DNA from 2 places in the Kocuria sp. KH4 genome. Region 2 is predicted to be linked to the other one. Evidence: riboswitches for the same ligand, from Rfam matches in the RefSeq annotation. Region 2 holds a riboswitch; the other holds the start of a gene.
What was found. Region 2 has a riboswitch for glycine ahead of gcvP (aminomethyl-transferring glycine dehydrogenase). Riboswitches for the same ligand answer to the same signal wherever they lie in the genome.
Positions count from the first base shown of each region.

Region 1 (10,302 bases), on a different contig from region 2:
TTCGTGGACGCCACGGGGGAGTCCTCCTGGGGCTCGCTGTTCGCGATGTCGATCGTGTCCCTGCTGCCGGTGTTCATCGCCTTCCTCGTGGGGCAGAAGTTCCTCGTCAAGGGCATCGCCACCACCGGCATCAAGTAGCCCGCCCGGGCTCCGCGCCGGCCGGCACACCGGCCCCCGTCCCCGCCGGCGCGGACCCCGCCGAAGACCACCCACCCCCAGCAGAAGGAGCACTCGATGCGCAGCGCAGACCCCACCGGCCCGGACGGCACGGCACCGCGGGAGGGACGGACCCGCTACCTCCTGGTCGGCACCGGGAACCGGTGCGAGATGTACCTCCGCTCGCTGCTGGACGACCACGCCGACGTGGCCGAGCTGGTGGCGGTGGGCGACAGCAACCCCGGACGGGCCGAGCACTACCGCCGGCTGGCCGAGGAGACCGCGGGGGTGCCGGTGCAGGTCTTCGACCCCGCGGCGCTGACCCGCACGATCCGCGAGCAGGGCATCGACCGGGTCATGATCACCACCCCCGACGCCACCCACGCCGACTACATCTGCGAGACCCTGCGCGCCGGCGCGGACGCCGTCGTCGAGAAGCCCCTGACCGTCGACGCGGAGGGCTGCCGCCGCGTCACCGCGGCCGTGGCCGAGACGGGCCGGGACGTGGTGGTCACGTTCAACTACCGCTACTCCCCGCGCAACACCGCGCTCAAGGACCTGGTGCAGTCCGGGGCGCTCGGCACCGTCACCTCCGTGGACTTCAGCTGGATGCTGGACACCGTCCACGGCGCCGACTACTTCCGCCGCTGGCACCGGCAGAAGCAGAACTCCGGCGGGCTGCTGGTGCACAAGTCCTCCCACCACTTCGACCTGGTCAACTGGTGGCTGGGCGACACCCCGGAGCGGGTCTACGCCTCCGGCGGCCTGCGCTTCTACGGGCGGGACAACGCCGAGGCCCGGGCGCGGGCGGGCGCCCCCCGGACGCCCGGGGCGGACGGCGACCCCTTCGCCCTGGACCTGCGCTCCGACGACCGGCTGCGCCGGCTCTACCTCGACCACCAGCACCACGACGGCTACCGCCGGGACCAGGACGTGTTCTCCGACGGGATCACCATCGAGGACAACCTCGCGCTCGTGGTCGACTACGCCCGCGGCGCGACCCTCTCCTACTCCCTCAACGCCCACGCGCCCTGGGAGGGCTACCGGGTGGCCGTCAACGGCACGGCGGGCCGGGCCGAGCTGGACGTCGTGGAGCGCGCCGCCGTGCTGCCCGCCGCCGGCGGGACCCCGGTGGACCCCTCGGTCACGGCCGGGGCGGAGCAGAACGGGGCCAGGCGGCGCGGCGAGCGGCTGGTCCTGCAGCGCCACTGGGGCACCGCCGAGGAGGTGCCCATCCGCAACGGCTCCGGCAGCCACGGCGGCGGGGACCGGCTCCTGCTGGCCGACGTGTTCCGGGGGCCGGGGGCGGACCCCTACGGGCGGCCCTCCGGCTACCGCGACGGCGTGGCGGCCGTGTCCGTGGGCATCGCCGGCAACCGCTCCCTCGAGACGGGCGCGCCGGTGCGGATCGCCGAGCTGGAGCTCGGGCGCGCCGCCGCGGCCCGGCGCAGCGAGGTCCCGGCATGACCCGGGTGGTGGTGACCGGCGGGTCCGGCCGGCTGGGGCGCAGCGTCGTGGCCGGGCTCGCGCAGGCCGGCTACGACGTCGTCGGCGTCGACCGCGACCTCCCGACCGAGGAGCAGCTGGCGGCCGCGCACCCGGCCGTGGAGCACCGGGCCGCGGAGCTCACCGACCCCGGGGCCACGCTCGCGCTGATGCGCGCCGTGCGCCCGGACGCGGTGGTGAACCTCGCGGCCATCGCGGTGCCGTTCAGCGCCCCCGAGCACGTCATCCTGCAGACCAACGCCGTGATCGCCCACACCGTGGCCGAGGCCGCCACCGAGGCCGGGGCCCGCCGGATCGTGCTGGCCAGCAGCCCCACCGTGCTCGGCTACGGCTCCCCGAGCGGCTGGCTGCCGCCCGCGTTCCCGCTGACCGAGCGGACCCCGCCGCGGCCGTGGCACGCCTACGGGCTGTCCAAGCTCGTCGCGGAGCAGGTCGCGCAGATGTTCGCCGCGGCCCGGGGCGGGGCCGTGCGCTACGCCTCCTTCCGGCCCTGCTACGTCATCGCCCCCGAGGAGTGGGCCGGCGCGCCCACCCAGCAGGGCCACACCGTGCGCGAGCGCCTGGACGACCCGGCGCTCGCCGCGCCGGCGCTGTTCAACTACGTGGACGCCCGCGACGTCACCACCTTCCTCGGGGCGCTGCTGGAGCGGATGGGCGCCGTCCGCAACGGGGACACCTTCTTCGTGGGCGCCGCCGACGCCCTGGCCCGGCGCCCCCTGGCGGAGCTCGTCCCGCAGTTCGTCCCCGGCAGCGAGGAGCTCGCCGCCGGTCTGACCGGGACGGCGCCGGCCTTCAGCATCGACAAGGCCCGCGAGGAGCTGGGCTGGGAGCCGGTCCGGACCTGGCGCACCGAGCTGCGGGAGGACGCCGGGGACCCGGCCCCCGGGGAGCTCGCCGGCACCGGGCGGCACGGGAAGGACACCGCATGAGCATCGCCGCCGTGCGCACCGAGCTGATCACCGCCCGGCTGCTGCGCAGCTGGGGCCCCGACGCCCCGCGCAACCACCTGATCGCCGTCACGGTCGTGGCCGACGACGGCGCGACCGGCACCGGCTTCTCCTGGACCCCGACCATCGGGGCGCGGGCCGTGCAGGCGCTGCTCGACGACGACCTCGCGGCCTTCGTCCGCGGCCGCCCCGAGCACCCGGAGGTGCTGTGGGACGACGCCTGGAAGTTCCTGCACGAGGGCGGCACGGGGCTCACCGGCATCGCCCTCGCCGGGATCGACCTGGCCCTGTGGGACCTGCGGGCCCGGCGCGCCGGCCTGTCGGTGCCCGCGCTGCTGGGCCGGCGGCAGCAGGACGTGGCCGTCTACGGCTCCGGCGTGAACCTGCACTACGGGCTCGACGAGCTGCAGGAGCAGGTGCGCCGCTGGGTCGCGGCGGGCTTCGGCGCCGTCAAGATCAAGGTGGGCCGGCCGGAGCTGCGCGAGGACGTCGAGCGCGTGGCCGCCGTGCGCGAGCTGCTCGGCCCCGACCGGGGACTGATGATCGACGCCAACCAGCGCTGGGACCTGCCCACGGCCCGCCGGGCCCTGGACGCGCTGGAGCCCTTCGCCCCGTCCTGGCTGGAGGAGCCGCTGCGCGCGGACGACCTCGAGGGCTACCGCCAGCTGCGCCGGTTCAGCCAGGTGCCCATCGCGCTCGGGGAGAACCTGCACAACGTCTACCGGTTCCGGGACTTCATCACCGCCGGGGCCGTGGACATCGTCCAGCCCAACATCGTGCGGGTGGGCGGCATCACGCCCTTCCGGCGGATCGTGGAGCTCGCCCGCACCCACAACGTGGGGATCGCGCCCCACCTGCTCCCGGAGCTCTCGGGGCAGCTGGCGCTGACGCTCGCGGAGCCGACCATGGTGGAGGTGGTCGAGGACGCCGGGTTCGCCGAGCTCGGCGTCCTCGCCGAGCCGTCCCCGGTGCGGGTCACGGGCTCGCGGCTGGAGCTCCTGGACCGTCCCGGTCTCGGCCTGGCGCTGCGGCAGCAGGCGCTGCCCGCCCTGCAGGGGGCCGCGGTCTGAGGCCGGCCGCGCCCGCGGCGCGGGACCCCCACCGGCCCCCGTGCCGCGGCGGGCGGCTCAGGTGCCCGCGGGCGCCGGTCCGCTGAGCGTCAGGGGCTCGCCCAGGCGCCCCACGAGGATGCGCGGCTCGAACTCCGGATAGGCGCCCCGGAGGCCCCGGCGCCGGGCCACCGGGCCGAGCACCGCGTGCCGGTTCGTGGCCGTGGGGCCGCCAGTCGTGCACCGTCCCCGGCGGGACCCAGAGCTCGGCGCGCACCAGCTCCCCGCCGGAGTCTGCGGAGCTCACCAGCACGACCGCGCGCTCCTGGGTGACGGGGTTGACGTAGACGTTGCCCGTTCTGCCGCCCATGCTCCGACGCTAGGCGCGGCCGGGGATCCGCGCGCCCTCCGCACCCACTGTGACGGCACGGCGCCGCTCCGCCGCGCGGTCCGCGGCCGTGCGCTCCGGCTCCGGGGCGACGGCGGCGCGCCGGACCTGCTGCCGGGCCCGCAGCAGCGCGTCCGTCTGGCTCGTCCAGCCGAGCCGGTGCCGCTCGAACCGGGGCACCAGGCCGGCGATCGTGAGGACGACGCCGAGCACCACCGTGCCGACGAGCGAGTCGTACGGGGCCCGGCCCCCGAGCAGCGTGAGCCCCATGCCGGCCATCGCAGGGGCCGTCACCAGCACGCCGAGAGCGGCCACCACGTCCGCCAGGGTGATTCTCATCTGCAAACCTCCTGGGCACGAGGCTAGACCTTCGTCCAGTCCGGGGCACACTGTCCCCCTCGCATGACGTGCCGGCCCCGGGAACGGCCCCGGACGGGCGGTTGCCGGCGGACGCAGCGGCGGGACCGCCGTGCGGACGGTCCCGCGGCCGCGGGACGGGGAGCCGGTCAGCACTCCACGACGTTGACGGCGAGCCCGCCCAGGGCGGTCTCCTTGTACTTGTGGCTCATGTCCTTGCCGGTCTCCCGCATGGTCACGATGACCTCGTCGAGGCTCACCCGGTGCGTGCCGTCGCCCCACATGGCCATCTTGGCGGCGTTGATCGCCTTGGCCGCGGCAATCGCGTTGCGCTCGATGCACGGGATCTGCACCAGGCCGCCGATCGGGTCGCAGGTCAGCCCCAGGTTGTGCTCCATGGCGATCTCGGCGGCGTTCTCCACCTGGGCGGGCGTGCCGCCCAGGACCTCCGCCAGCCCGGCGGCGGCCATCGAGGAGGCGGACCCCACCTCGCCCTGGCAGCCGACCTCGGCCCCGGAGATCGAGGCCTGCTCCTTGTAGAGCACTCCCACCGCCCCGGCCGTGAGCAGGAACCGGACCACGATGTCCTGCCGTGCGGCCCCGAGCGCCTCCGGGCCCTCGGCGGCGGCGGCGCGGGCCGCGGGGGAGTAGTGGGTGGCGTAGAAGAGCACCGCCGGGATGATGCCGGCCGCCCCGTTCGTGGGGGCGGTGACCACCCGTCCGCCGGAGGCGTTCTCCTCGTTGACCGCCAGGGCCACCAGGTTCACCCACTCCGGCCAGAAGCCCGGGTCCCGGTCCGGGTCCTCGGTGCGCAGCCTCCGGTGCCACTCCGGGGCGCGCCGGGCGACGTCCAGTCCGCCCGGCAGCGGCCCGGTGCGCCGGAGGCTGGAGTCCTTGCACTCCTCCATCACGGTCCAGATGTGCAGCAGCTGCTCCCGGATCTCGTCCTCGCCGCGCCACGTCCGCTCGTTGGCCAGCATCACCGCGCTGATCGGCCCGCCCGTGCTCGCGCAGTGGCCCAGCAGCTCCCGGGCGGTCCGGAAGGGGTGGGGCACCTGGGCGCTGGCGGACTCCAGCTCGGCCGCGGCGGTGTCCTCCTCGCCCTCCTGGACGATGAACCCACCGCCCACGGAGAACCAGGTCTGCTCGGCCAGCACGCCCCCGGCGCCGTCCAGCGCCTGGAAGCGCATGCCGTTGGTGTGCCGCTCCAGGACGGTCAGCGGGTGCTGCACCATGTCCTCGACGCCGTAGCGGACGTCCGTGCGGCGACCGAGGGCGGCGCCCAGCCGCAGCGTCCCCGTGCCGGCGATGTCGGCCAGCCGCTCCTCCACCTCGTCGGGGAGGACCTGCTCCGGGTCGTAGCCCTCCAGGCCCAGCAGGATCGCGGTGAACGTGCCGTGGCCGCGGCCGGTGGCGGACAGCGACCCGTAGACGTCCACGCGCAGGTCGGCGGTGCGCTCCAGGAGGTCCTGGGCGGCCAGGGCCGCGGCGAAGCGGCGGGCGGCGCGCATGGGGCCCACGGTGTGGGAGCTCGAGGGGCCGATGCCCACGGAGAAGAGGTCGAAGACGCTGATGGCCATGATGTGCTCCAGACGAGGAAGTTCCGTGGCGGTGCGGGGGCGCGGAGGGGATGTCCCTGCGCGCCCCCGCCGCCGCCCGAGGGGTGGGCGGTGCTCCGGTCCTCAGCGGCCCGCGCCGAGCGGGCCCGGGCCCGGGGAGAGGGGTGCGCCGCGGCCGGCGCCCGGACGCGGGCCCCGGGGATCCCGGGAACGGCGGTCAGGGCGCCGGCGTCCGCGCTCAGGCGAGCTCACCGCCGTTGGCCTCGGCGTACTCCTGTGCGGAGAGCAGCGGGCCCTCCTCGGCGACCTCGACGGCGAACAGCCAGCCGGCGCCGTAGGGGTCCTCGTTGAGCACGGCGGGGTCCTCCACGGCCTCGGCGTTGACCTCGACCACGGTGCCGCTCACGGGGGAGAACAGCTCGGAGACGGACTTGGTCGACTCGACCTCGCCGCAGACCTCGCCCGCGGTGACGGTGGAGCCGGTCTCGGGCAGGTCGAGGTAGACGACGTCGCCGAGGGCGTCCACGGCGACCCGGCTGATGCCGATCCGGGCCGGGGAGGCGGAGTCGATCCACTCGTGCTCCGCGGAGTAGCGGAGGTCGGGCAGGACGGTGCTCATGGTGTGGGGTCCTTTCGGTGCGGGGTGCGGAGGTTACGGCCGGGGCCGGTGGAGGGGCGGGGGCGTGCCGTCGAGGGACTCGCGCAGGCGGGCGCGGGCGCGGCCCTCGACCCGGCGGGCCCCGCGGGCGGCGCCCGGGCCGGCCTCGGAGAGGGGGGCGTCCCGGCGGCGCTGCCGGCCGGCGCGGGGCGGGGAGGCCGCCGGGCGCGGGCAGCCGCGGCCGGCCGGCCCGGCGCCGTGTCTGCCGGGCCGGGCGGCGGGAGGGATGGGGGTGGGGGTCATCGAGGAACTCCAGGATTCGGCGCGGTGCGCCCGCGCGGTCTGTGGGTTCCTCCCCGATCTGTTGCACAGCCTGAGAGTTTCCGCCGCACCCGGAGGGGTGGGGCTTGCTCCTTCGGCGAGCGCGGAGCACTCCGCGCTACTTTCCAGATGTGCCTCGGTGCGACGGTGCGGGGGCCTGAGAGTTTCCCGGGGAGGAAATTGCTCCTACGGCGCCCGATCGGTGTGGCTGAGCGGGACTCTCCCGCCGCACGTCGATGGCGACAGCTTTGTGACTACGCCCACAACCGTAGAGGAGATGCCCGCGGAAGGCAAAGCGCCCTCGCGGGTTCCGGGCCGGGTCAGCGCTCGAGCGTGGCGGGACGGTCCCGGCCGCGCACCCGGGTGACCGGCCAGCGGGGGTCCACCGACAGCGGCCGGGGCCCGTCGGCGCCCAGCAGCACGGTGTCCTCGATCTTCACGCCGGGGGCGGACGGGTTCCACGCGAACGCCTGGTGCTCGTGCACCCGGTCCGGGACGCCGGGGGCCAGTCGCGGGTCGCGGCCCGCGTAGCCGGCCGGGCCGCCCTGGTGGTGCCGGGTCCACTCCCCGGCGTCGAAGCCGTGGCGCGGGTAGGCCTGCTGCAGGACCGGGAGCACGTCCGCGAGCGGCAGCCCGGGGCGCAGGGCGTCCAGGACGTCGGCCTCGACCTCCGCGATCCCCGCCTCGGCGTCGGCCTCCTGCGCGGTGGCGGGGCCGAAGCGGACCCAGCGGGTGACGTCGGCGATCAGACCGCCCCGGCGGGCGCAGACCACGGCCATCGCCCGCCGTCCCAGCGGGGCCGCGGTCGGCAGGGGGTGGCGGTGCGCCTGTCGCTCCGCGCCGCCGCACAGGAGCACGAGCGGCTCCGCGCCGCGCCGCACCAGCCCGGCGGCCAGCTCGGCGGCGACCTCCCGCTCGGTGCTGCGCGGGGTGGCCCGGCCCAGGACGTCCGTGAGCACCGCGGCGGCGACCCGGCACAGGGCCTCGTAGCGCAGCGCCTCCCCGGGCAGCAGGGACGCGCGGGCCGCCCGGAGCGGTGCCGCGAGACAGTCCTCGGCGAGCACCGCCATCGAGCGGGCGGCGGGGAACCAGCTCTCCGGGGCGGCCGGGGCGGCGTGCCACGGCAGCTCGTGCAGCCGGACACCGTCGGGCAGCTCCTCGGCCGTGAGCCGGGCCGCCTCGCTGGTGGAGGTGACCACCTCGTCCCCGTCCTGGTGCACCAGCACGGACGCCACCGGCGGGCCGGCGAGGGAGACGTGCACGCGGGCCCTGTCGAGGTACCAGGACACCGCCGTGGCGCTCTCCAGGAGGACGGCGTCCCCGCCGTGCTCCTGGAGCACGCGCAGGACCCGGCGCCGCTTCTCCGCCCGGTCGGCGCCCGAGGAGCTCATGCGCCCGGGTTCCCGGCCGGGCCGCGGCTCCCGGTGCCGGGGCCCTCGGCGGCCCCGCGGCTGCGGGCGGCGCCGTCGAGCAGGGCCTCCACCCCGGCGGGGTCGAGGCGGCCGTCCACCACGAGGACGTGCACCGCCCGCTCGAGCGGGGCCTCCCGCGTGGTGGCCACCGGGGCGTCCCAGGCCGGGGCGAGGCCCACGCCCGGATAGCCCGAGACGCGGACGAACCACGGGTCCGCCGACGGCCCGCCGTGGCGCAGGACGAGCGTGGCGGGGCGCCCGGCGAACTCGGCGCAGAAGGCCAGCCACGGGGACACGCTGCCGTGCACGGCGTCCTCGCCCGCGGCGGCCGCGGTGAACACGTCCGCGTCCGTGCAGGCGGGCAGGCGCCAGAAGAAACCGCCGTAGCCGCCGCCGGCGCGTCCGTTGGCCCCGGGACTGGCCAGCTGCACGGGACGGTCCCCGGCGGGGGAGAGGCGGAAGCGCAGGCCGAGCTCCCAGGCGTGCTCGGCCACGGGGTGGAACGTCCAGCGGCGCTCCTCGGACAGGACGGCGGTGCCGTCCGGGCCGAGCCAGGACAGCTCCTCGTCCAGCCGGTCCTGCGTGGCGTGGGCCGCGACACGGATGATCCGGCCGTGGTCCTCGCGCCACACGTACCGCTGGGCCTCGCGGGTGTAGGTGCGCCCGCCCCAGAAGTTGAGGCCGTCGACGTCCTGCAGGGCGGTGCTCACGCCCAGGTGCCAGACGTGGTCCAGCGGCTGCTGGTCCGTGACGGTGACGCCGCCGAGGGTGCGGACCGGGTGCAGGAACGGGCGGGGGGAGGAGGTCGGGGCGACGTCCTCGCCCGTGCGCACCCGGGCGACCTCGTGGCCCGCCACGAGGAAGCGCTCGCCGGTCGCGGCGGGCACCGCCCACGGCGCCCCGATCCCCGTGAAGCCGGACTGGGCCGCGACCGCGCGTGCCGCCCAGGACTCGACGCCGGGCAGGACGGCGCGGCGGGCCCCGCCCTCCTGGACCCACCGCACGTGCTCGGCGGCGATCGGCACGGGGTCCGGGGCGGTGCGCACGGCGTCGAGCACCCGCATGAACGCCCCCGTGGCGGCCAGGGGGCAGAGCAGCGCGGCGCCGTCGCGGCGGGCGGCGATCAGGTTCTCCAGCAGGTTCGTGCGCCCGGGAACGACGGTCCGGGTGCCCTCGGGACCGGAGACGGTCAGCTCGTCCCGCGTGTAGTGCAGCACCGCCCGGCCCTCCGTGCCCTCGACGGTGACGAAGGGGTCCTGCTGCTCGGCGGCGCACAGCGTCAGGGCGCACGTGACGGGAACACCGGACGCGGTACGGACCTGCACCACCGAGGTGTCGTCGGACTCGATCGCGTTGGCGCGGTACAGCTCGGTGCGCAACTGCGCCACGTCCCCGGCGGTCCGGGCGCCGGCGATGTGCAGGGCGGTCATGACGGCGTGGGCCAGCGGGTTCGTGACCACCCCGTCCACCACGTCCACGCCGCCGATGCGGCGCCGGCCGGCCCAGGGGGAGCGGGTGAAGTAGTCGGTGTCCCGGGACCACAGGCCCGTGGCGCCCACCGCGCGCAGCTGCCCGATCTCCCCGCTCTCCAGCAGCCGGTCGATGAGCCCCAGCGCGTGGGAGCCGAGGCTCTGGAACCCCACCTGGACGAGGCGGCCCGCCTCCTCGGCGGCCTCCAGGAGGCGGTGGAACTGCTCCAGGTTCGCCACCGGCGGCTTCTCGAGCAGGACGTCCGCCCCCAGGCCCAGGGCCGCCAGGGCGAGGTCGAAGTGGGTGTCGATCGGGGTGGAGACCACCACCACGTCGACGTCGAGTCCCGCCGCCCGCAGCTGCTCCAGGTCGCCGAACATCGGCACCTCGGGCCCGAGCGCCCCGTCGTCGTCGGCGCGCCGGTCGACGGCCGCGATGAGCCGGACGCCGCCCTCCTCCTCGAGCCGGCGGATGTTCGCCAGGTGCCGTCCGCCGAAGCCACCGATCCCGACCAGGCAGACGCGGACGGGGGCCTCCCC
Region 1 covers NZ_JBSJYX010000040.1:936-11,237, reverse strand. Annotated here, with positions in the region: gene ACWCOM_RS18140 (carbohydrate ABC transporter permease) at 1-138, shown strand, start outside; gene ACWCOM_RS18135 (Gfo/Idh/MocA family protein) at 235-1,623, shown strand; gene ACWCOM_RS18130 (NAD-dependent epimerase/dehydratase family protein) at 1,620-2,591, shown strand; gene ACWCOM_RS18125 (mandelate racemase/muconate lactonizing enzyme family protein) at 2,588-3,679, shown strand; gene ACWCOM_RS18120 (hypothetical protein) at 3,737-3,862, opposite strand; gene ACWCOM_RS18115 (hypothetical protein) at 4,038-4,385, opposite strand; gene ACWCOM_RS18110 (L-serine ammonia-lyase) at 4,553-5,983, opposite strand; gene gcvH (glycine cleavage system protein GcvH) at 6,201-6,581, opposite strand; gene ACWCOM_RS18100 (hypothetical protein) at 6,615-6,863, opposite strand; glycine riboswitch at 7,017-7,117, opposite strand; gene ACWCOM_RS18095 (M24 family metallopeptidase) at 7,202-8,272, opposite strand; gene ACWCOM_RS18090 (DUF6807 family protein) at 8,269-10,302, opposite strand, start outside.
Region 1: linked by a shared signal. The riboswitch ahead of ACWCOM_RS18100 (hypothetical protein) and the one ahead of gcvP (aminomethyl-transferring glycine dehydrogenase) in region 2 are both predicted to bind glycine.

Region 2 (10,302 bases):
GGTGACTGGTACGTCATCCACACCTACGCCGGCTACGAGAACCGCGTGAAGACGAACCTGGAGACCCGCATCCAGTCCCTCAACATGGAGGAGGACATCTTCCAGATCGAGGTCCCCATGGAGGAGGTCGTCGAGATCAAGAACGCCCAGCGCAAGGTGGTCCGCCGCGTGCGGATCCCTGGCTACGTGCTGGTGCGCATGAACCTCACCGACGCCTCCTGGGGCGCGGTGCGCCACACCCCCGGCGTGACGGGCTTCGTGGGCCAGGACGCCTACAACCCCGTCCCCCTGCGCCTGGACGAGGTCTTCGAGATGCTCAACCCGGTGTTCGAGGCCCCGCAGGGCGCCGGCGGCGAGGCCGCGGCCCAGCCGAGCGCGCAGCCGCAGGTCAACGTGGACTTCGAGGTCGGGGAGTCCGTGATCGTCAAGGAGGGCCCCTTCGAGACCCTCCCCGCCACCATCTCCGAGATCAAGGTGGAGTCCCAGCAGCTCGTCGTCCTCGTGTCGATCTTCGAGCGCGAGACCCCCGTCACCCTCGGCTTCAACCAGGTCTCCAAGATCTGACCCGGCGGGCGCGCGCGCCCGCCCACCGTTCCCGTCCCCGCGGCGCATGCTTCGCCGCCGGGGCCGACCGGCCGCCGCGCCACGGCGGCCACCCGCCGTCGTACGCTCCTGTGCGCCGGTACGTCCAGCAGAAGAAGGACCAGCACATGGCTCCCAAGAAGAAGAAGGTCTCCGGCCTCATCAAGCTGCAGATCCAGGCAGGCGCCGCGAACCCGGCGCCCCCCGTGGGCCCCGCCCTCGGTCAGCACGGCGTGAACATCATGGAGTTCTGCAAGGCCTACAACGCGGCCACGGAGTCCCAGCGCGGCAACATCGTCCCCGTGGAGATCACGGTGTACGAGGACCGCTCGTTCACCTTCGTCACGAAGACCCCGCCCGCCGCGCAGCTGATCAAGAAGGCCGCCGGCGTCGCCAAGGGCTCCGGTGTCCCGCACACCCAGAAGGTCGGCAAGCTCACCATGGACCAGGTCCGGGAGATCGCCGAGACCAAGAAGGAAGACCTCAACGCCAACGACATCGACGCCGCGGCGAAGATCATCGCCGGCACCGCCCGCTCGATGGGCATCGAGGTCGAGTGATCGGCCTCGGCTGATCACCACCCACCGTTATTGACGTGGCAGGACCGAGCGCGGTCCGCAGACCACAACTGCACAAGGAGAAGAAGCAGATGGCAAAGCGCAGCAAGGCATACCAGGCGGCGGCGGCCCGGATCGGCGAGGGGCTCTACAGCCCGGCCGAGGCCGTGGCCCTGGCCAAGGAGATCGACACGGCCAAGACCGACTCCACCGTGGAGGTCGTCCTCCGGCTCGGCGTGGACCCCCGCAAGGCGGACCAGATGGTCCGCGGCACGGTGAACCTGCCCAACGGCACGGGCAAGACCGCCCGCGTCGTCGTCTTCGCGACCGGCGACAAGGCCGCCGCCGCGGAGGAGGCCGGCGCCGACCACGTGGGCTCCGACGACCTGATCGCCCGCATCCAGGGCGGCTGGACCGACTTCGACGCCGCCGTGGCGACCCCGGACATGATGGGCAAGGTGGGGCGCCTGGGCAAGGTGCTCGGCCCGCGCAACCTCATGCCGAACCCGAAGACGGGCACCGTCACCATGGACGTGGCCAAGGCCGTCAACGACATCAAGGGCGGCAAGATCGACTTCCGCGTCGACAAGCACTCGAACCTGCACTTCATCGTGGGCAAGACCTCCTTCGAGGTCGAGAAGCTGGCCGAGAACTACGGCGCCGCGCTCGAGGAGATCCTGCGCCTGAAGCCATCCGCCTCGAAGGGCCGCTACATCACCAAGGCGACCGTCTCGACCACGTTCGGCCCGGGCATCCCGGTCGACCCGAACGCCACCGAGGTCGTCCTCGGCGCCTGACGCCGGACACCGGGCCCCCACGGGCCCGCACGGGGGGCCCGGCCGCTGCGGCCGGGCCCCCCGTCGTTCCACCCACGCGAACCCGGGGGCACCGCCGCCCTCCGGAAGGGAGTCCCCGTGATCGAGCACCCCCCAGTGCGGATCGAGCAGATGCGCATCCCCGACGACTTCGACGCCGCCGCCCAGGAGCTGCTGGGCCGGGTGGCCGGTCTCGTGCGCCGGTCCCGGCAGCACGTCTGGGGCATCTCGGACCTCACCGGCGACGCGCAGGAGCTCTACCGCGACCTGCTGGACCCCTTCGAGCGGGTCGTGGTGCTGCTGGCCTGGGCCGGGGACCGGCTCGCCGGGCGGGCCGAGGTGCGCCTGCCGCTGGTGGCCGCCACCGGGACCGCGCACATCACCGTCGACGTGGACCCCGAGGTCACCTCCCAGGGCACCGGCAGCGAGCTGCTCAGCGCCGCCGAGCAGCTCGCGGTGGGCGAGTCCCGCCGGCACCTGAGCATCCAGACCGAGCACCCCGGCCCGGAGGAGATCCAGGGCGACGGCAGCGTGACCGGCGTCTTCCCCGTGGTCACCCCGGGCATGGTCGAGTGGGTCGACGCCGCGGACGGCTCCGGCCGCCTGCCCGTCTCCAACCGGCAGACCCGCTTCGCCCTCCACGCCGGGTACCGGCTGGAGTCGGTCAGCGACTTCGGCGTCCTGGAGGTCCCCCTCTCGCCGACCCGCGTGCAGACGCTGCTGCGCGAGGTCGAGGCCTCGCCGGCGCCGGAGGAGTACCGCATCCACGTGTGGGCCGGGCCCGCTCCCGAGGAGCGGCTCGACGAGCTCGCGGCCCTGCACTCCCGCATGGCCGCCGACTCCTTCCTGGCGCCGGCGGCGGCCGACCCCGAGCCCTGGGACGCCGAGCGGGTGCGCCGCACCGAGCAGCTGCGCGCCGAGGCCGGCAACGTGTCCCTGGTCGCCGTCGCCGAGCGGGGGACCACCGGTCACCTGGTCGGGATGACCGAGATCGTCCTGGCGGGGGAGGACCCGGTGATCGGGATGCAGGACGAGACCGTGGTGCTGCGCGAGCACCGCCGCCGCTGGATCGCCACCCGGCTCAAGCTGGCGAACCTGCAGCAGCTGGAGCGGCTGGCCCCGGCGGTGCGCACCGTGTACTCGTGGTCCCACAGCGGCGACGACCGGATGAGCCGGGTCAACAGCCGGCTCGGCTTCCGGGTCGCCGGGCGCAGCGGCGTGTGGTCCCGCGACCTCCCGCCCGCCTGACCGGCCCGGGGCGGGCCCGATTTGGCGCGTGCGGGCCCCTCGGGTAGGGTGGGGCGTACCAAAGACCGCCGGTCGTGTTCTCCCCTGCCCCGCGCGTCCTGTCTCAGGAGCGTGCGCCACGGGGAGCAGCCGTAAGAGTTCCGCCAGGAACGGCCAGCGCAGGTGAACCAGCACAGCGTGCACGCCCCCGACCGGGGCGGGCCGTTCGAGCCCCGGGCATCTGCGCGGGGCTTTTTCTGTGCCCGGGCCCTTCCGGCAGCGCCCGGCATCGAAGACCGGAAGGAGTACCATGGCGAACCCGGAAAAGGCAGCCGCGGTCGCCGAGTTGAAGGAACTGTTCTCCAACTCGGACGCCGCTGTCCTGACGGAGTACCGCGGCCTCACCGTGGCCCAGCTCAAGGAGCTGCGCCGCTCGCTCGGTGAGAACGCCGAATACGCCGTGGTGAAGAACACGCTGACCGCGATCGCGGCCAAGGAGATGGGCATCGACGCGTTCGACGGCCAGCTCGCCGGCCCGAGCGCGATCGCCTTCATCTCGGGGGACCCCGTCGAGGCCGCCAAGAGCCTGCGTGACTTCGCCAAGGCGAACCCGCAGCTCGTCGTCAAGGGCGGTTACCTCGAGGGCAAGGCCCTCAGCGAGGCGGAGATCAAGCAGCTCGCGGACCTCGAGTCCCGCGAGGTGCTGCTGGCCAAGGTGGCCGGTGCCGCCAAGGCGTCCCTGTCCCAGGCCGCGGCGCTGTTCCAGGCCCCGCTGTCCAAGACCGTCCGTACGGCCGAGGCGCTGCGCGCCAAGGTCGAGGAGCAGGGCGCCTGACCAGCACCCCGCCGCGAGGCACATTCTCACCACGGAACCAGACCGTCCCGCGCCGACGAACCCGGCCGGGGCACACCATCGAAAAGGAGCCACACCATGGCCAAGCTCACCACCGCTGAACTGATCGACGCGTTCAAGGAGCTCTCCCTCATCGAGCTCTCCGAGTTCGTCAAGGCCTTCGAGGAGACCTTCGACGTCACCGCCGCCGCCCCCGTGGCCGTCGCCGGTGCCGCCGCTCCGGCCGCCGCCGCCGAGGAGGCCGAGGAGCAGACCGAGTTCGACGTCGTGCTCGAGGCCGCCGGCGACAAGAAGATCCAGGTCATCAAGGAGGTCCGCGCGCTGACCTCCCTCGGCCTCAAGGAGGCCAAGGACCTCGTGGACTCGGCCCCCAAGGCCGTCCTCGAGGGCGCCAACAAGGAGGCCGCGGACAAGGCCAAGGAGGCCCTCGAGGGCGCCGGCGCCACCGTCACCCTCAAGTAGTCCCTCCCGGACGCGCCGCGGCGCGACCGTTCCCGCGAGGCCCCGGACGCTCGGCGTCCGGGGCCTCGCGCCGTGCCCGGCGAGGTGTGGGACACTGGGGGCACAACCACATCGGCCGCCCACCCGCAGCGGGAGAGTCCGCCGCCGTCCGCCCCCGGACGGCCGGCGGCGCCGAAGGAGCAAATCCTCCCCGGGAATCTCTCAGGCACCCGTACCGCTGCGAGCAGGCCACTCTGAAGAGGCCCCCCTGCCCACGGCCACCGGCCCGGGCGGAGGGCCACCGACGGTGCAGGCCGGCTCCCGCCCGGGGCCGGCGAAAACTCTCAGGTCAGCGAACAGAGCGGGGAGGGTCCGACGGGCCCCACCGGGCCTCGAACCACGAGGAGCTGACCTTGTCCTTCCTTCCACGCCACCTCGGACCCGACGCCGCCGAGACCGCGATCATGCTCGAGACCGTCGGCGCGGGCGCGCTCGACGAGCTCGTCGCCCGCGCGGTCCCCCGGAGCATCGCCGCCGACGAGCCCCTGCGGCTGCCGGAGCCCATGTCCGAGCACGAGGCCCTCACCGCCCTGCGCCGGATCGCGGCGAAGAACCGGGTGATGACGCAGATGATCGGGCAGGGCTACGCCGAGACCGTCACCCCGCCCGCGCTGCGCCGCAACATCCTCGAGAACCCCGCCTGGTACACCTCCTACACGCCGTACCAGCCGGAGATCTCCCAGGGCCGGCTCGAGGCCCTGCTGACCTTCCAGAACGCCGTCATGGACCTCACGGGCCTGGACCTGGCCAACGCCTCCCTGCTCGACGAGGCCACCGCCGTGGCCGAGGCCGTGCTCATGATGCGCCGGGCCAACCGCCGCTCCGGCAGCCGCCGCGTCGCCGTGGACTCCCGCGCCCTCCCGCAGACCCTCGCCGTGCTGCGCGGCCGCTGCCGGGCCGTGGGCATCGACCTGGTCGTCGCCGACCTCGCCGAGGGGCTGCCCGAGGGCGAGTTCTTCGGCGTGGTCCTGACCCAGGTGGGCGTGGACGGGGACGTCGCCGACCTGGCGGAGCGCACGGAGCAGGCCCACGCGCAGGGCGCGCTCGTGGCCGTCGCCACGGACCTGCTGGCCCTCACCCTGCTGCGCTCACCGGGGGAGCAGGGCGCGGACATCGCCGTCGGCTCCGCCCAGCGCTTCGGGGTGCCCCTGTTCTTCGGCGGGCCCCACGCCGCGTTCATGGCCTGCCGCAAGGGCCTGGAGCGCAATCTGCCCGGCCGCCTGGTGGGCGTCTCGGTGGACTCCTCCGGCCGGCCGGCCTACCGGCTGGCGCTGCAGACCCGCGAGCAGCACATCCGCCGCGAGAAGGCCACCTCCAACATCTGCACGGCCCAGGCGCTGCTGGCCATCGTCGCCGGCGCCTACGCCGCCTACCACGGCGCCGACGGGCTGCGCGCCATCGCCGAGCGCGTGCACGGGCTCGCCGCGCGGCTGGCCGCGGGGCTCACCGCGGCCGGGGTGCCGGTGGTGCACGGCACGTTCTTCGACACCGTCCTGGCCGAGGTGCCCGGGCGCGCCGACGCGGTCGTCGCCGCCGCCGCGGAGCGCGGCATCAACGTGCGCCGGGCCGGCGCGGACCACGTGTCCGTCTCGGTGGGGGAGCCCCACGGCGAGCGCGACGTGGACGCGGTGCTCGCCGCCTTCGGGGCGGCCGCCCCCGAGGACGGCGCCGCCGGCTGGGACCTGCCGGACGCGCTGCTGCGCACCGACTCCTACCTCGCCCACCCGGTGTTCACCCTGCACCGCTCCGAGACCGCGATGATGCGCTGGCTGCGCTCCCTCGCGGACAAGGACCTGGCCCTGGACCGCACCATGATCCCGCTGGGCTCCTGCACCATGAAGCTCAACGCGGCCGCGGAGATGGAGCCCATCAGCTGGCCCGAGTTCGCCTCGATCCACCCGCTGGCCCCGGAGGAGCAGACCGTCGGCTACCGGGAGCTCATCGCCCAGCTGGAGTCCTGGCTCGCGGAGATCACCGGCTACGCCGCCGTGTCCGTCCAGCCCAACGCCGGGTCCCAGGGGGAGCTCGCCGGCCTGCTGGCGATCCGCCGCTACCACCTCTCCCGCGGCGACGACCGGCGCACCACGATCCTCATCCCGTCCTCCGCCCACGGCACCAACGCGGCGTCCGCGGTGCTCGCCGACCTGAAGGTCGTGGTCGTGGCCACCGCCGGGGACGGCTCCGTGGACCTGGACGACCTCGACGCCAAGATCGCGGCCGTGGGGGACGAGCTCGCCGGGATCATGATCACCTACCCCTCCACGCACGGGGTGTTCGAGGAACAGGTCACCGCCGTGTGCGCGGCCGTGCACGACGCCGGCGGGCAGGTCTACGTGGACGGCGCCAACCTCAACGCCCTCATGGGCCTGGCCCGTCCCGGCCGCTTCGGCGGGGACGTCTCCCACCTGAACCTGCACAAGACCTTCTGCATCCCGCACGGCGGCGGCGGGCCCGGGGTGGGGCCGGTGGCGGTCGCCGAGCACCTGGTGCCGTTCCTGCCCGAGGACCCGGCCGCCGCGGGCGCGGGCGCGGGCGCCGAGACCTTCCCCGTCTCCCAGGCCCGCTACGGCTCCGCCGGGGTGCTGCCGATCTCCTGGATGTACATCGCCATGGCCGGCGCCGAGGGGCTCACCGCGTCCTCGCGCACCGCGATCCTCAGCGCCAACTACGTCTCCGCCCGGCTCGCGGACGTCTTCCCGACGCTCTACACCGGCCCCGGCGGACTCGTGGCCCACGAGTGCATCCTGGACCTGCGCCCCCTCACCAAGGCCTCCGGGGTCACCGCCGAGGACGTGTGCAAGCGGCTGGTCGACTACGGCTTCCACGCCCCCACGCTCGCGTTCCCCGTGGCCGGCACCCTGATGGTCGAGCCCACCGAGTCCGAGAACCTCGCCGAGCTGGACCGCTTCGTGGCCGCGATGCGCGCCATCCACGCCGAGATGCAGGCCGTGGCCGACGGCGAGGTGGCGCTGGAGGACTCCGTGCTCCGCCACGCCCCGCACACCGCGGAGGTGCTCACGGCCGACTCCTGGGAGCGCGCCTATCCGCGCTCCCAGGCCGCCTACCCGCTGCCCGAGCTGCGGCTGGCGAAGTACTGGGTGCCCGTGGGCCGGGTGGAGAACGCCGCCGGGGACCGCAACCTGGTCTGCAGCTGCCCGCCGATCGAGGCCTTCGCCTCGCCCGCGCCGGCGGAGGCCGCCCGATGAGCGCCCGCACCACGCCGCTGGCGGCCGCCCACCGGGAGGCCGGTGCCGTGAGCACCGACTTCGGCGGCTGGCAGATGCCCCTCAAGTACGGCAACGACGTCGCCGAGCACCACGCGGTGCGCCGGGCCGCCGGGGTCTTCGACCTGTCCCACATGGGCGAGATCGCCGTGGAGGGCCCGGACGCGGCCGCGTTCCTGGACGCGGCGGTCGTCTCCCGGCTGAGCGCCGTCGCCACCGGCCGGGCCAAGTACTCGCTGCTGGTCGACGAGGCCGGACGGGTCCTCGACGACCTCATCGTCTACCGCCTGGCCGAGGACCGCTTCCTGGTGGTGCCCAACGCCGGGAACACGGCGGCCGTGCTGCGGGCGCTGGAGGAGCGCGCGCACGGCCACGACGTCACGGTGGAGGACCGCACGGAGGCCACCGCGCTGGTGGCCGTCCAGGGCCCCGCGGCCCAGGACACCCTGCTCGCCGCCGGGTGCGCCGACCCGGACGCCGTGCGGGGGCTCGGGTACTACGCCTGCACGCCCGGCGAGGTCGCCGGGGTGCCCGCGCTCGTGGCCCGCACCGGGTACACCGGCGAGGACGGCTTCGAGCTCTACGTGGCCCCCGAGCACGCGCGCACCGTGTGGGACGCGCTGCTCGCCGCGGGGGAGGGCCGCGGGGTCGTCCCCGCCGGGCTCGCCGCCCGCGACTCGCTGCGCCTGGAGGCGGGGATGCCGCTGTACGGCCACGAGCTGGGCCCGGACATCACGCCGTTCGAGGCCGGGCTGGGCCGGCTCGTGGCGGCGGCGCTGCGCGGCAAGGGCGAGTTCGTGGGGCGGGCCGCGCTCGAGGCGCAGGCGGCCGAGCCCCCGGCCCGGGTGCTCGTGGGGCTCCGGGGGCTCACCCGCCGCCCGGTCCGGGCCGGGAACGCGGTGCTCGCGGGGGACGAGACGGTCGGCGAGGTCACCAGCGGCGTCCCGTCGCCGACCCTCGGCCACCCGGTGGCCATGGCCCTCGTGCGGCCGGCGGCGCTGGAGGCCGGGGTCCCGCTCGAGGCCGACGTGCGGGGCCGCCGTGCGCCCGTGGAGGTCGTCGGGCTGCCCTTCTACCGCCGCGGCTGAGACGCACGGCACGAAATTCCTCATCCTACGGCCGGTGGGCGCCCGCGTCCACCGGCCGGGTGGACAGACCGGCGAGTCCGGCCTATGCTGTTTATTTGCGTTGTCCCTCATTCTGCGTGCCTTCATATAGCGGTGGGCACCCCCGGGGCGCGAACCAGCGGCTCAGCGCGCTGGACCTCGCACACCCGTATCCCCGATCTCGGGAACTGCGCGATTCAACTGCAGGTCTGTGGAAGGAATCCATCTTGGTCGCCTCGAGCACCGATTCGAACGTAACCGCTAACCGACCGGCCGACGGGGACCTCCCGCGCCGCATCTCCTTCGCCAAGATCCACGAGCCGCTGGACGTGCCGAACCTGCTGGCCCTCCAGACGGACAGCTTCGACCGGCTCGTCGGCAACGAGCGCTGGCAGGCCCGCGTCCAGCAGGCCGTCGAGAACGGTGAGCAGGGCATCGCCCGCACCTCCGGGCTCTCCGACATCTTCGAGGAGATCTCCCCGATCGAGGACTTCCAGGGCACCATGTCCCTGTCCTTCTCGGAGCCGGAGTTCTACGAGCCCAAGTACACCATGGACGAGTGCAAGGACCGGGACGCCACGTACTCGGCGCCCCTGTACGTCAAGGCCGAGTTCATGAACAACAACACGGGCGAGATCAAGCAGCAGACCGTGTTCATGGGCGACTTCCCGCTGATGACCGAGAAGGGCACCTTCGTCATCAACGGCACCGAGCGTGTCGTCGTGTCCCAGCTCGTGCGCTCCCCGGGCGCCTACTTCGAGCGCGGCCAGGACCGCACCTCGGACAAGGACATCTACTCCGCGAAGATCATCCCGTCCCGCGGGGCCTGGTTCGAGCTGGAGATCGACAAGCGGGACCAGGTGGGCGTGCGCCTGGACCGCAAGCGCAAGCAGTCCGTGACCGTGCTGCTCAAGGCCCTGGGCTGGAGCGAGTCCCGCATCCTCGAGGAGTTCGGGGAGTTCGACTCGATCCGCGCCACCCTCGAGAAGGACACCGTCGACTCGCGCGAGGACGCGCTGCTGGACATCTACCGCAAGCTGCGTCCGGGGGAGCCGCCCACGGTCGACGCCGCGCAGGCGCTGCTGGACAACATGTACTTCAACGCCAAGCGCTACGACCTCGCCAAGGTGGGTCGCTACAAGATCAACCGCAAGCTGGGCCTGGACAAGGCGTTCGAGGACGAGGACGCCTCGGTGCTCTCGGTCGACGACATCGTGGCGATGATCCGCTACCTCGTGACCCTGCACGCCGGCGGCGCCACCATGCCGGGCGTGCGCAACGGCGAGGCCCGCGAGATCGTCGTGGACGTCGACGACATCGACCACTTCGGCAACCGCCGCATCCGCGCGGTCGGCGAGCTGATCGAGAACCAGATCCGCACCGGGCTCTCCCGCATGGAGCGGGTCGTGCGCGAGCGCATGACCACGCAGGACGTCG
Region 2 covers NZ_JBSJYX010000001.1:81,698-91,999, reverse strand. Annotated here, with positions in the region: gene nusG (transcription termination/antitermination protein NusG) at 1-564, shown strand, start outside; gene rplK (50S ribosomal protein L11) at 711-1,142, shown strand; gene rplA (50S ribosomal protein L1) at 1,232-1,936, shown strand; gene ACWCOM_RS00445 (GNAT family N-acetyltransferase) at 2,054-3,202, shown strand; gene rplJ (50S ribosomal protein L10) at 3,492-4,016, shown strand; gene rplL (50S ribosomal protein L7/L12) at 4,113-4,496, shown strand; glycine riboswitch at 4,616-4,723, shown strand; gene gcvP (aminomethyl-transferring glycine dehydrogenase) at 4,889-7,741, shown strand; gene gcvT (glycine cleavage system aminomethyltransferase GcvT) at 7,738-8,847, shown strand; gene rpoB (DNA-directed RNA polymerase subunit beta) at 9,093-10,302, shown strand, end outside.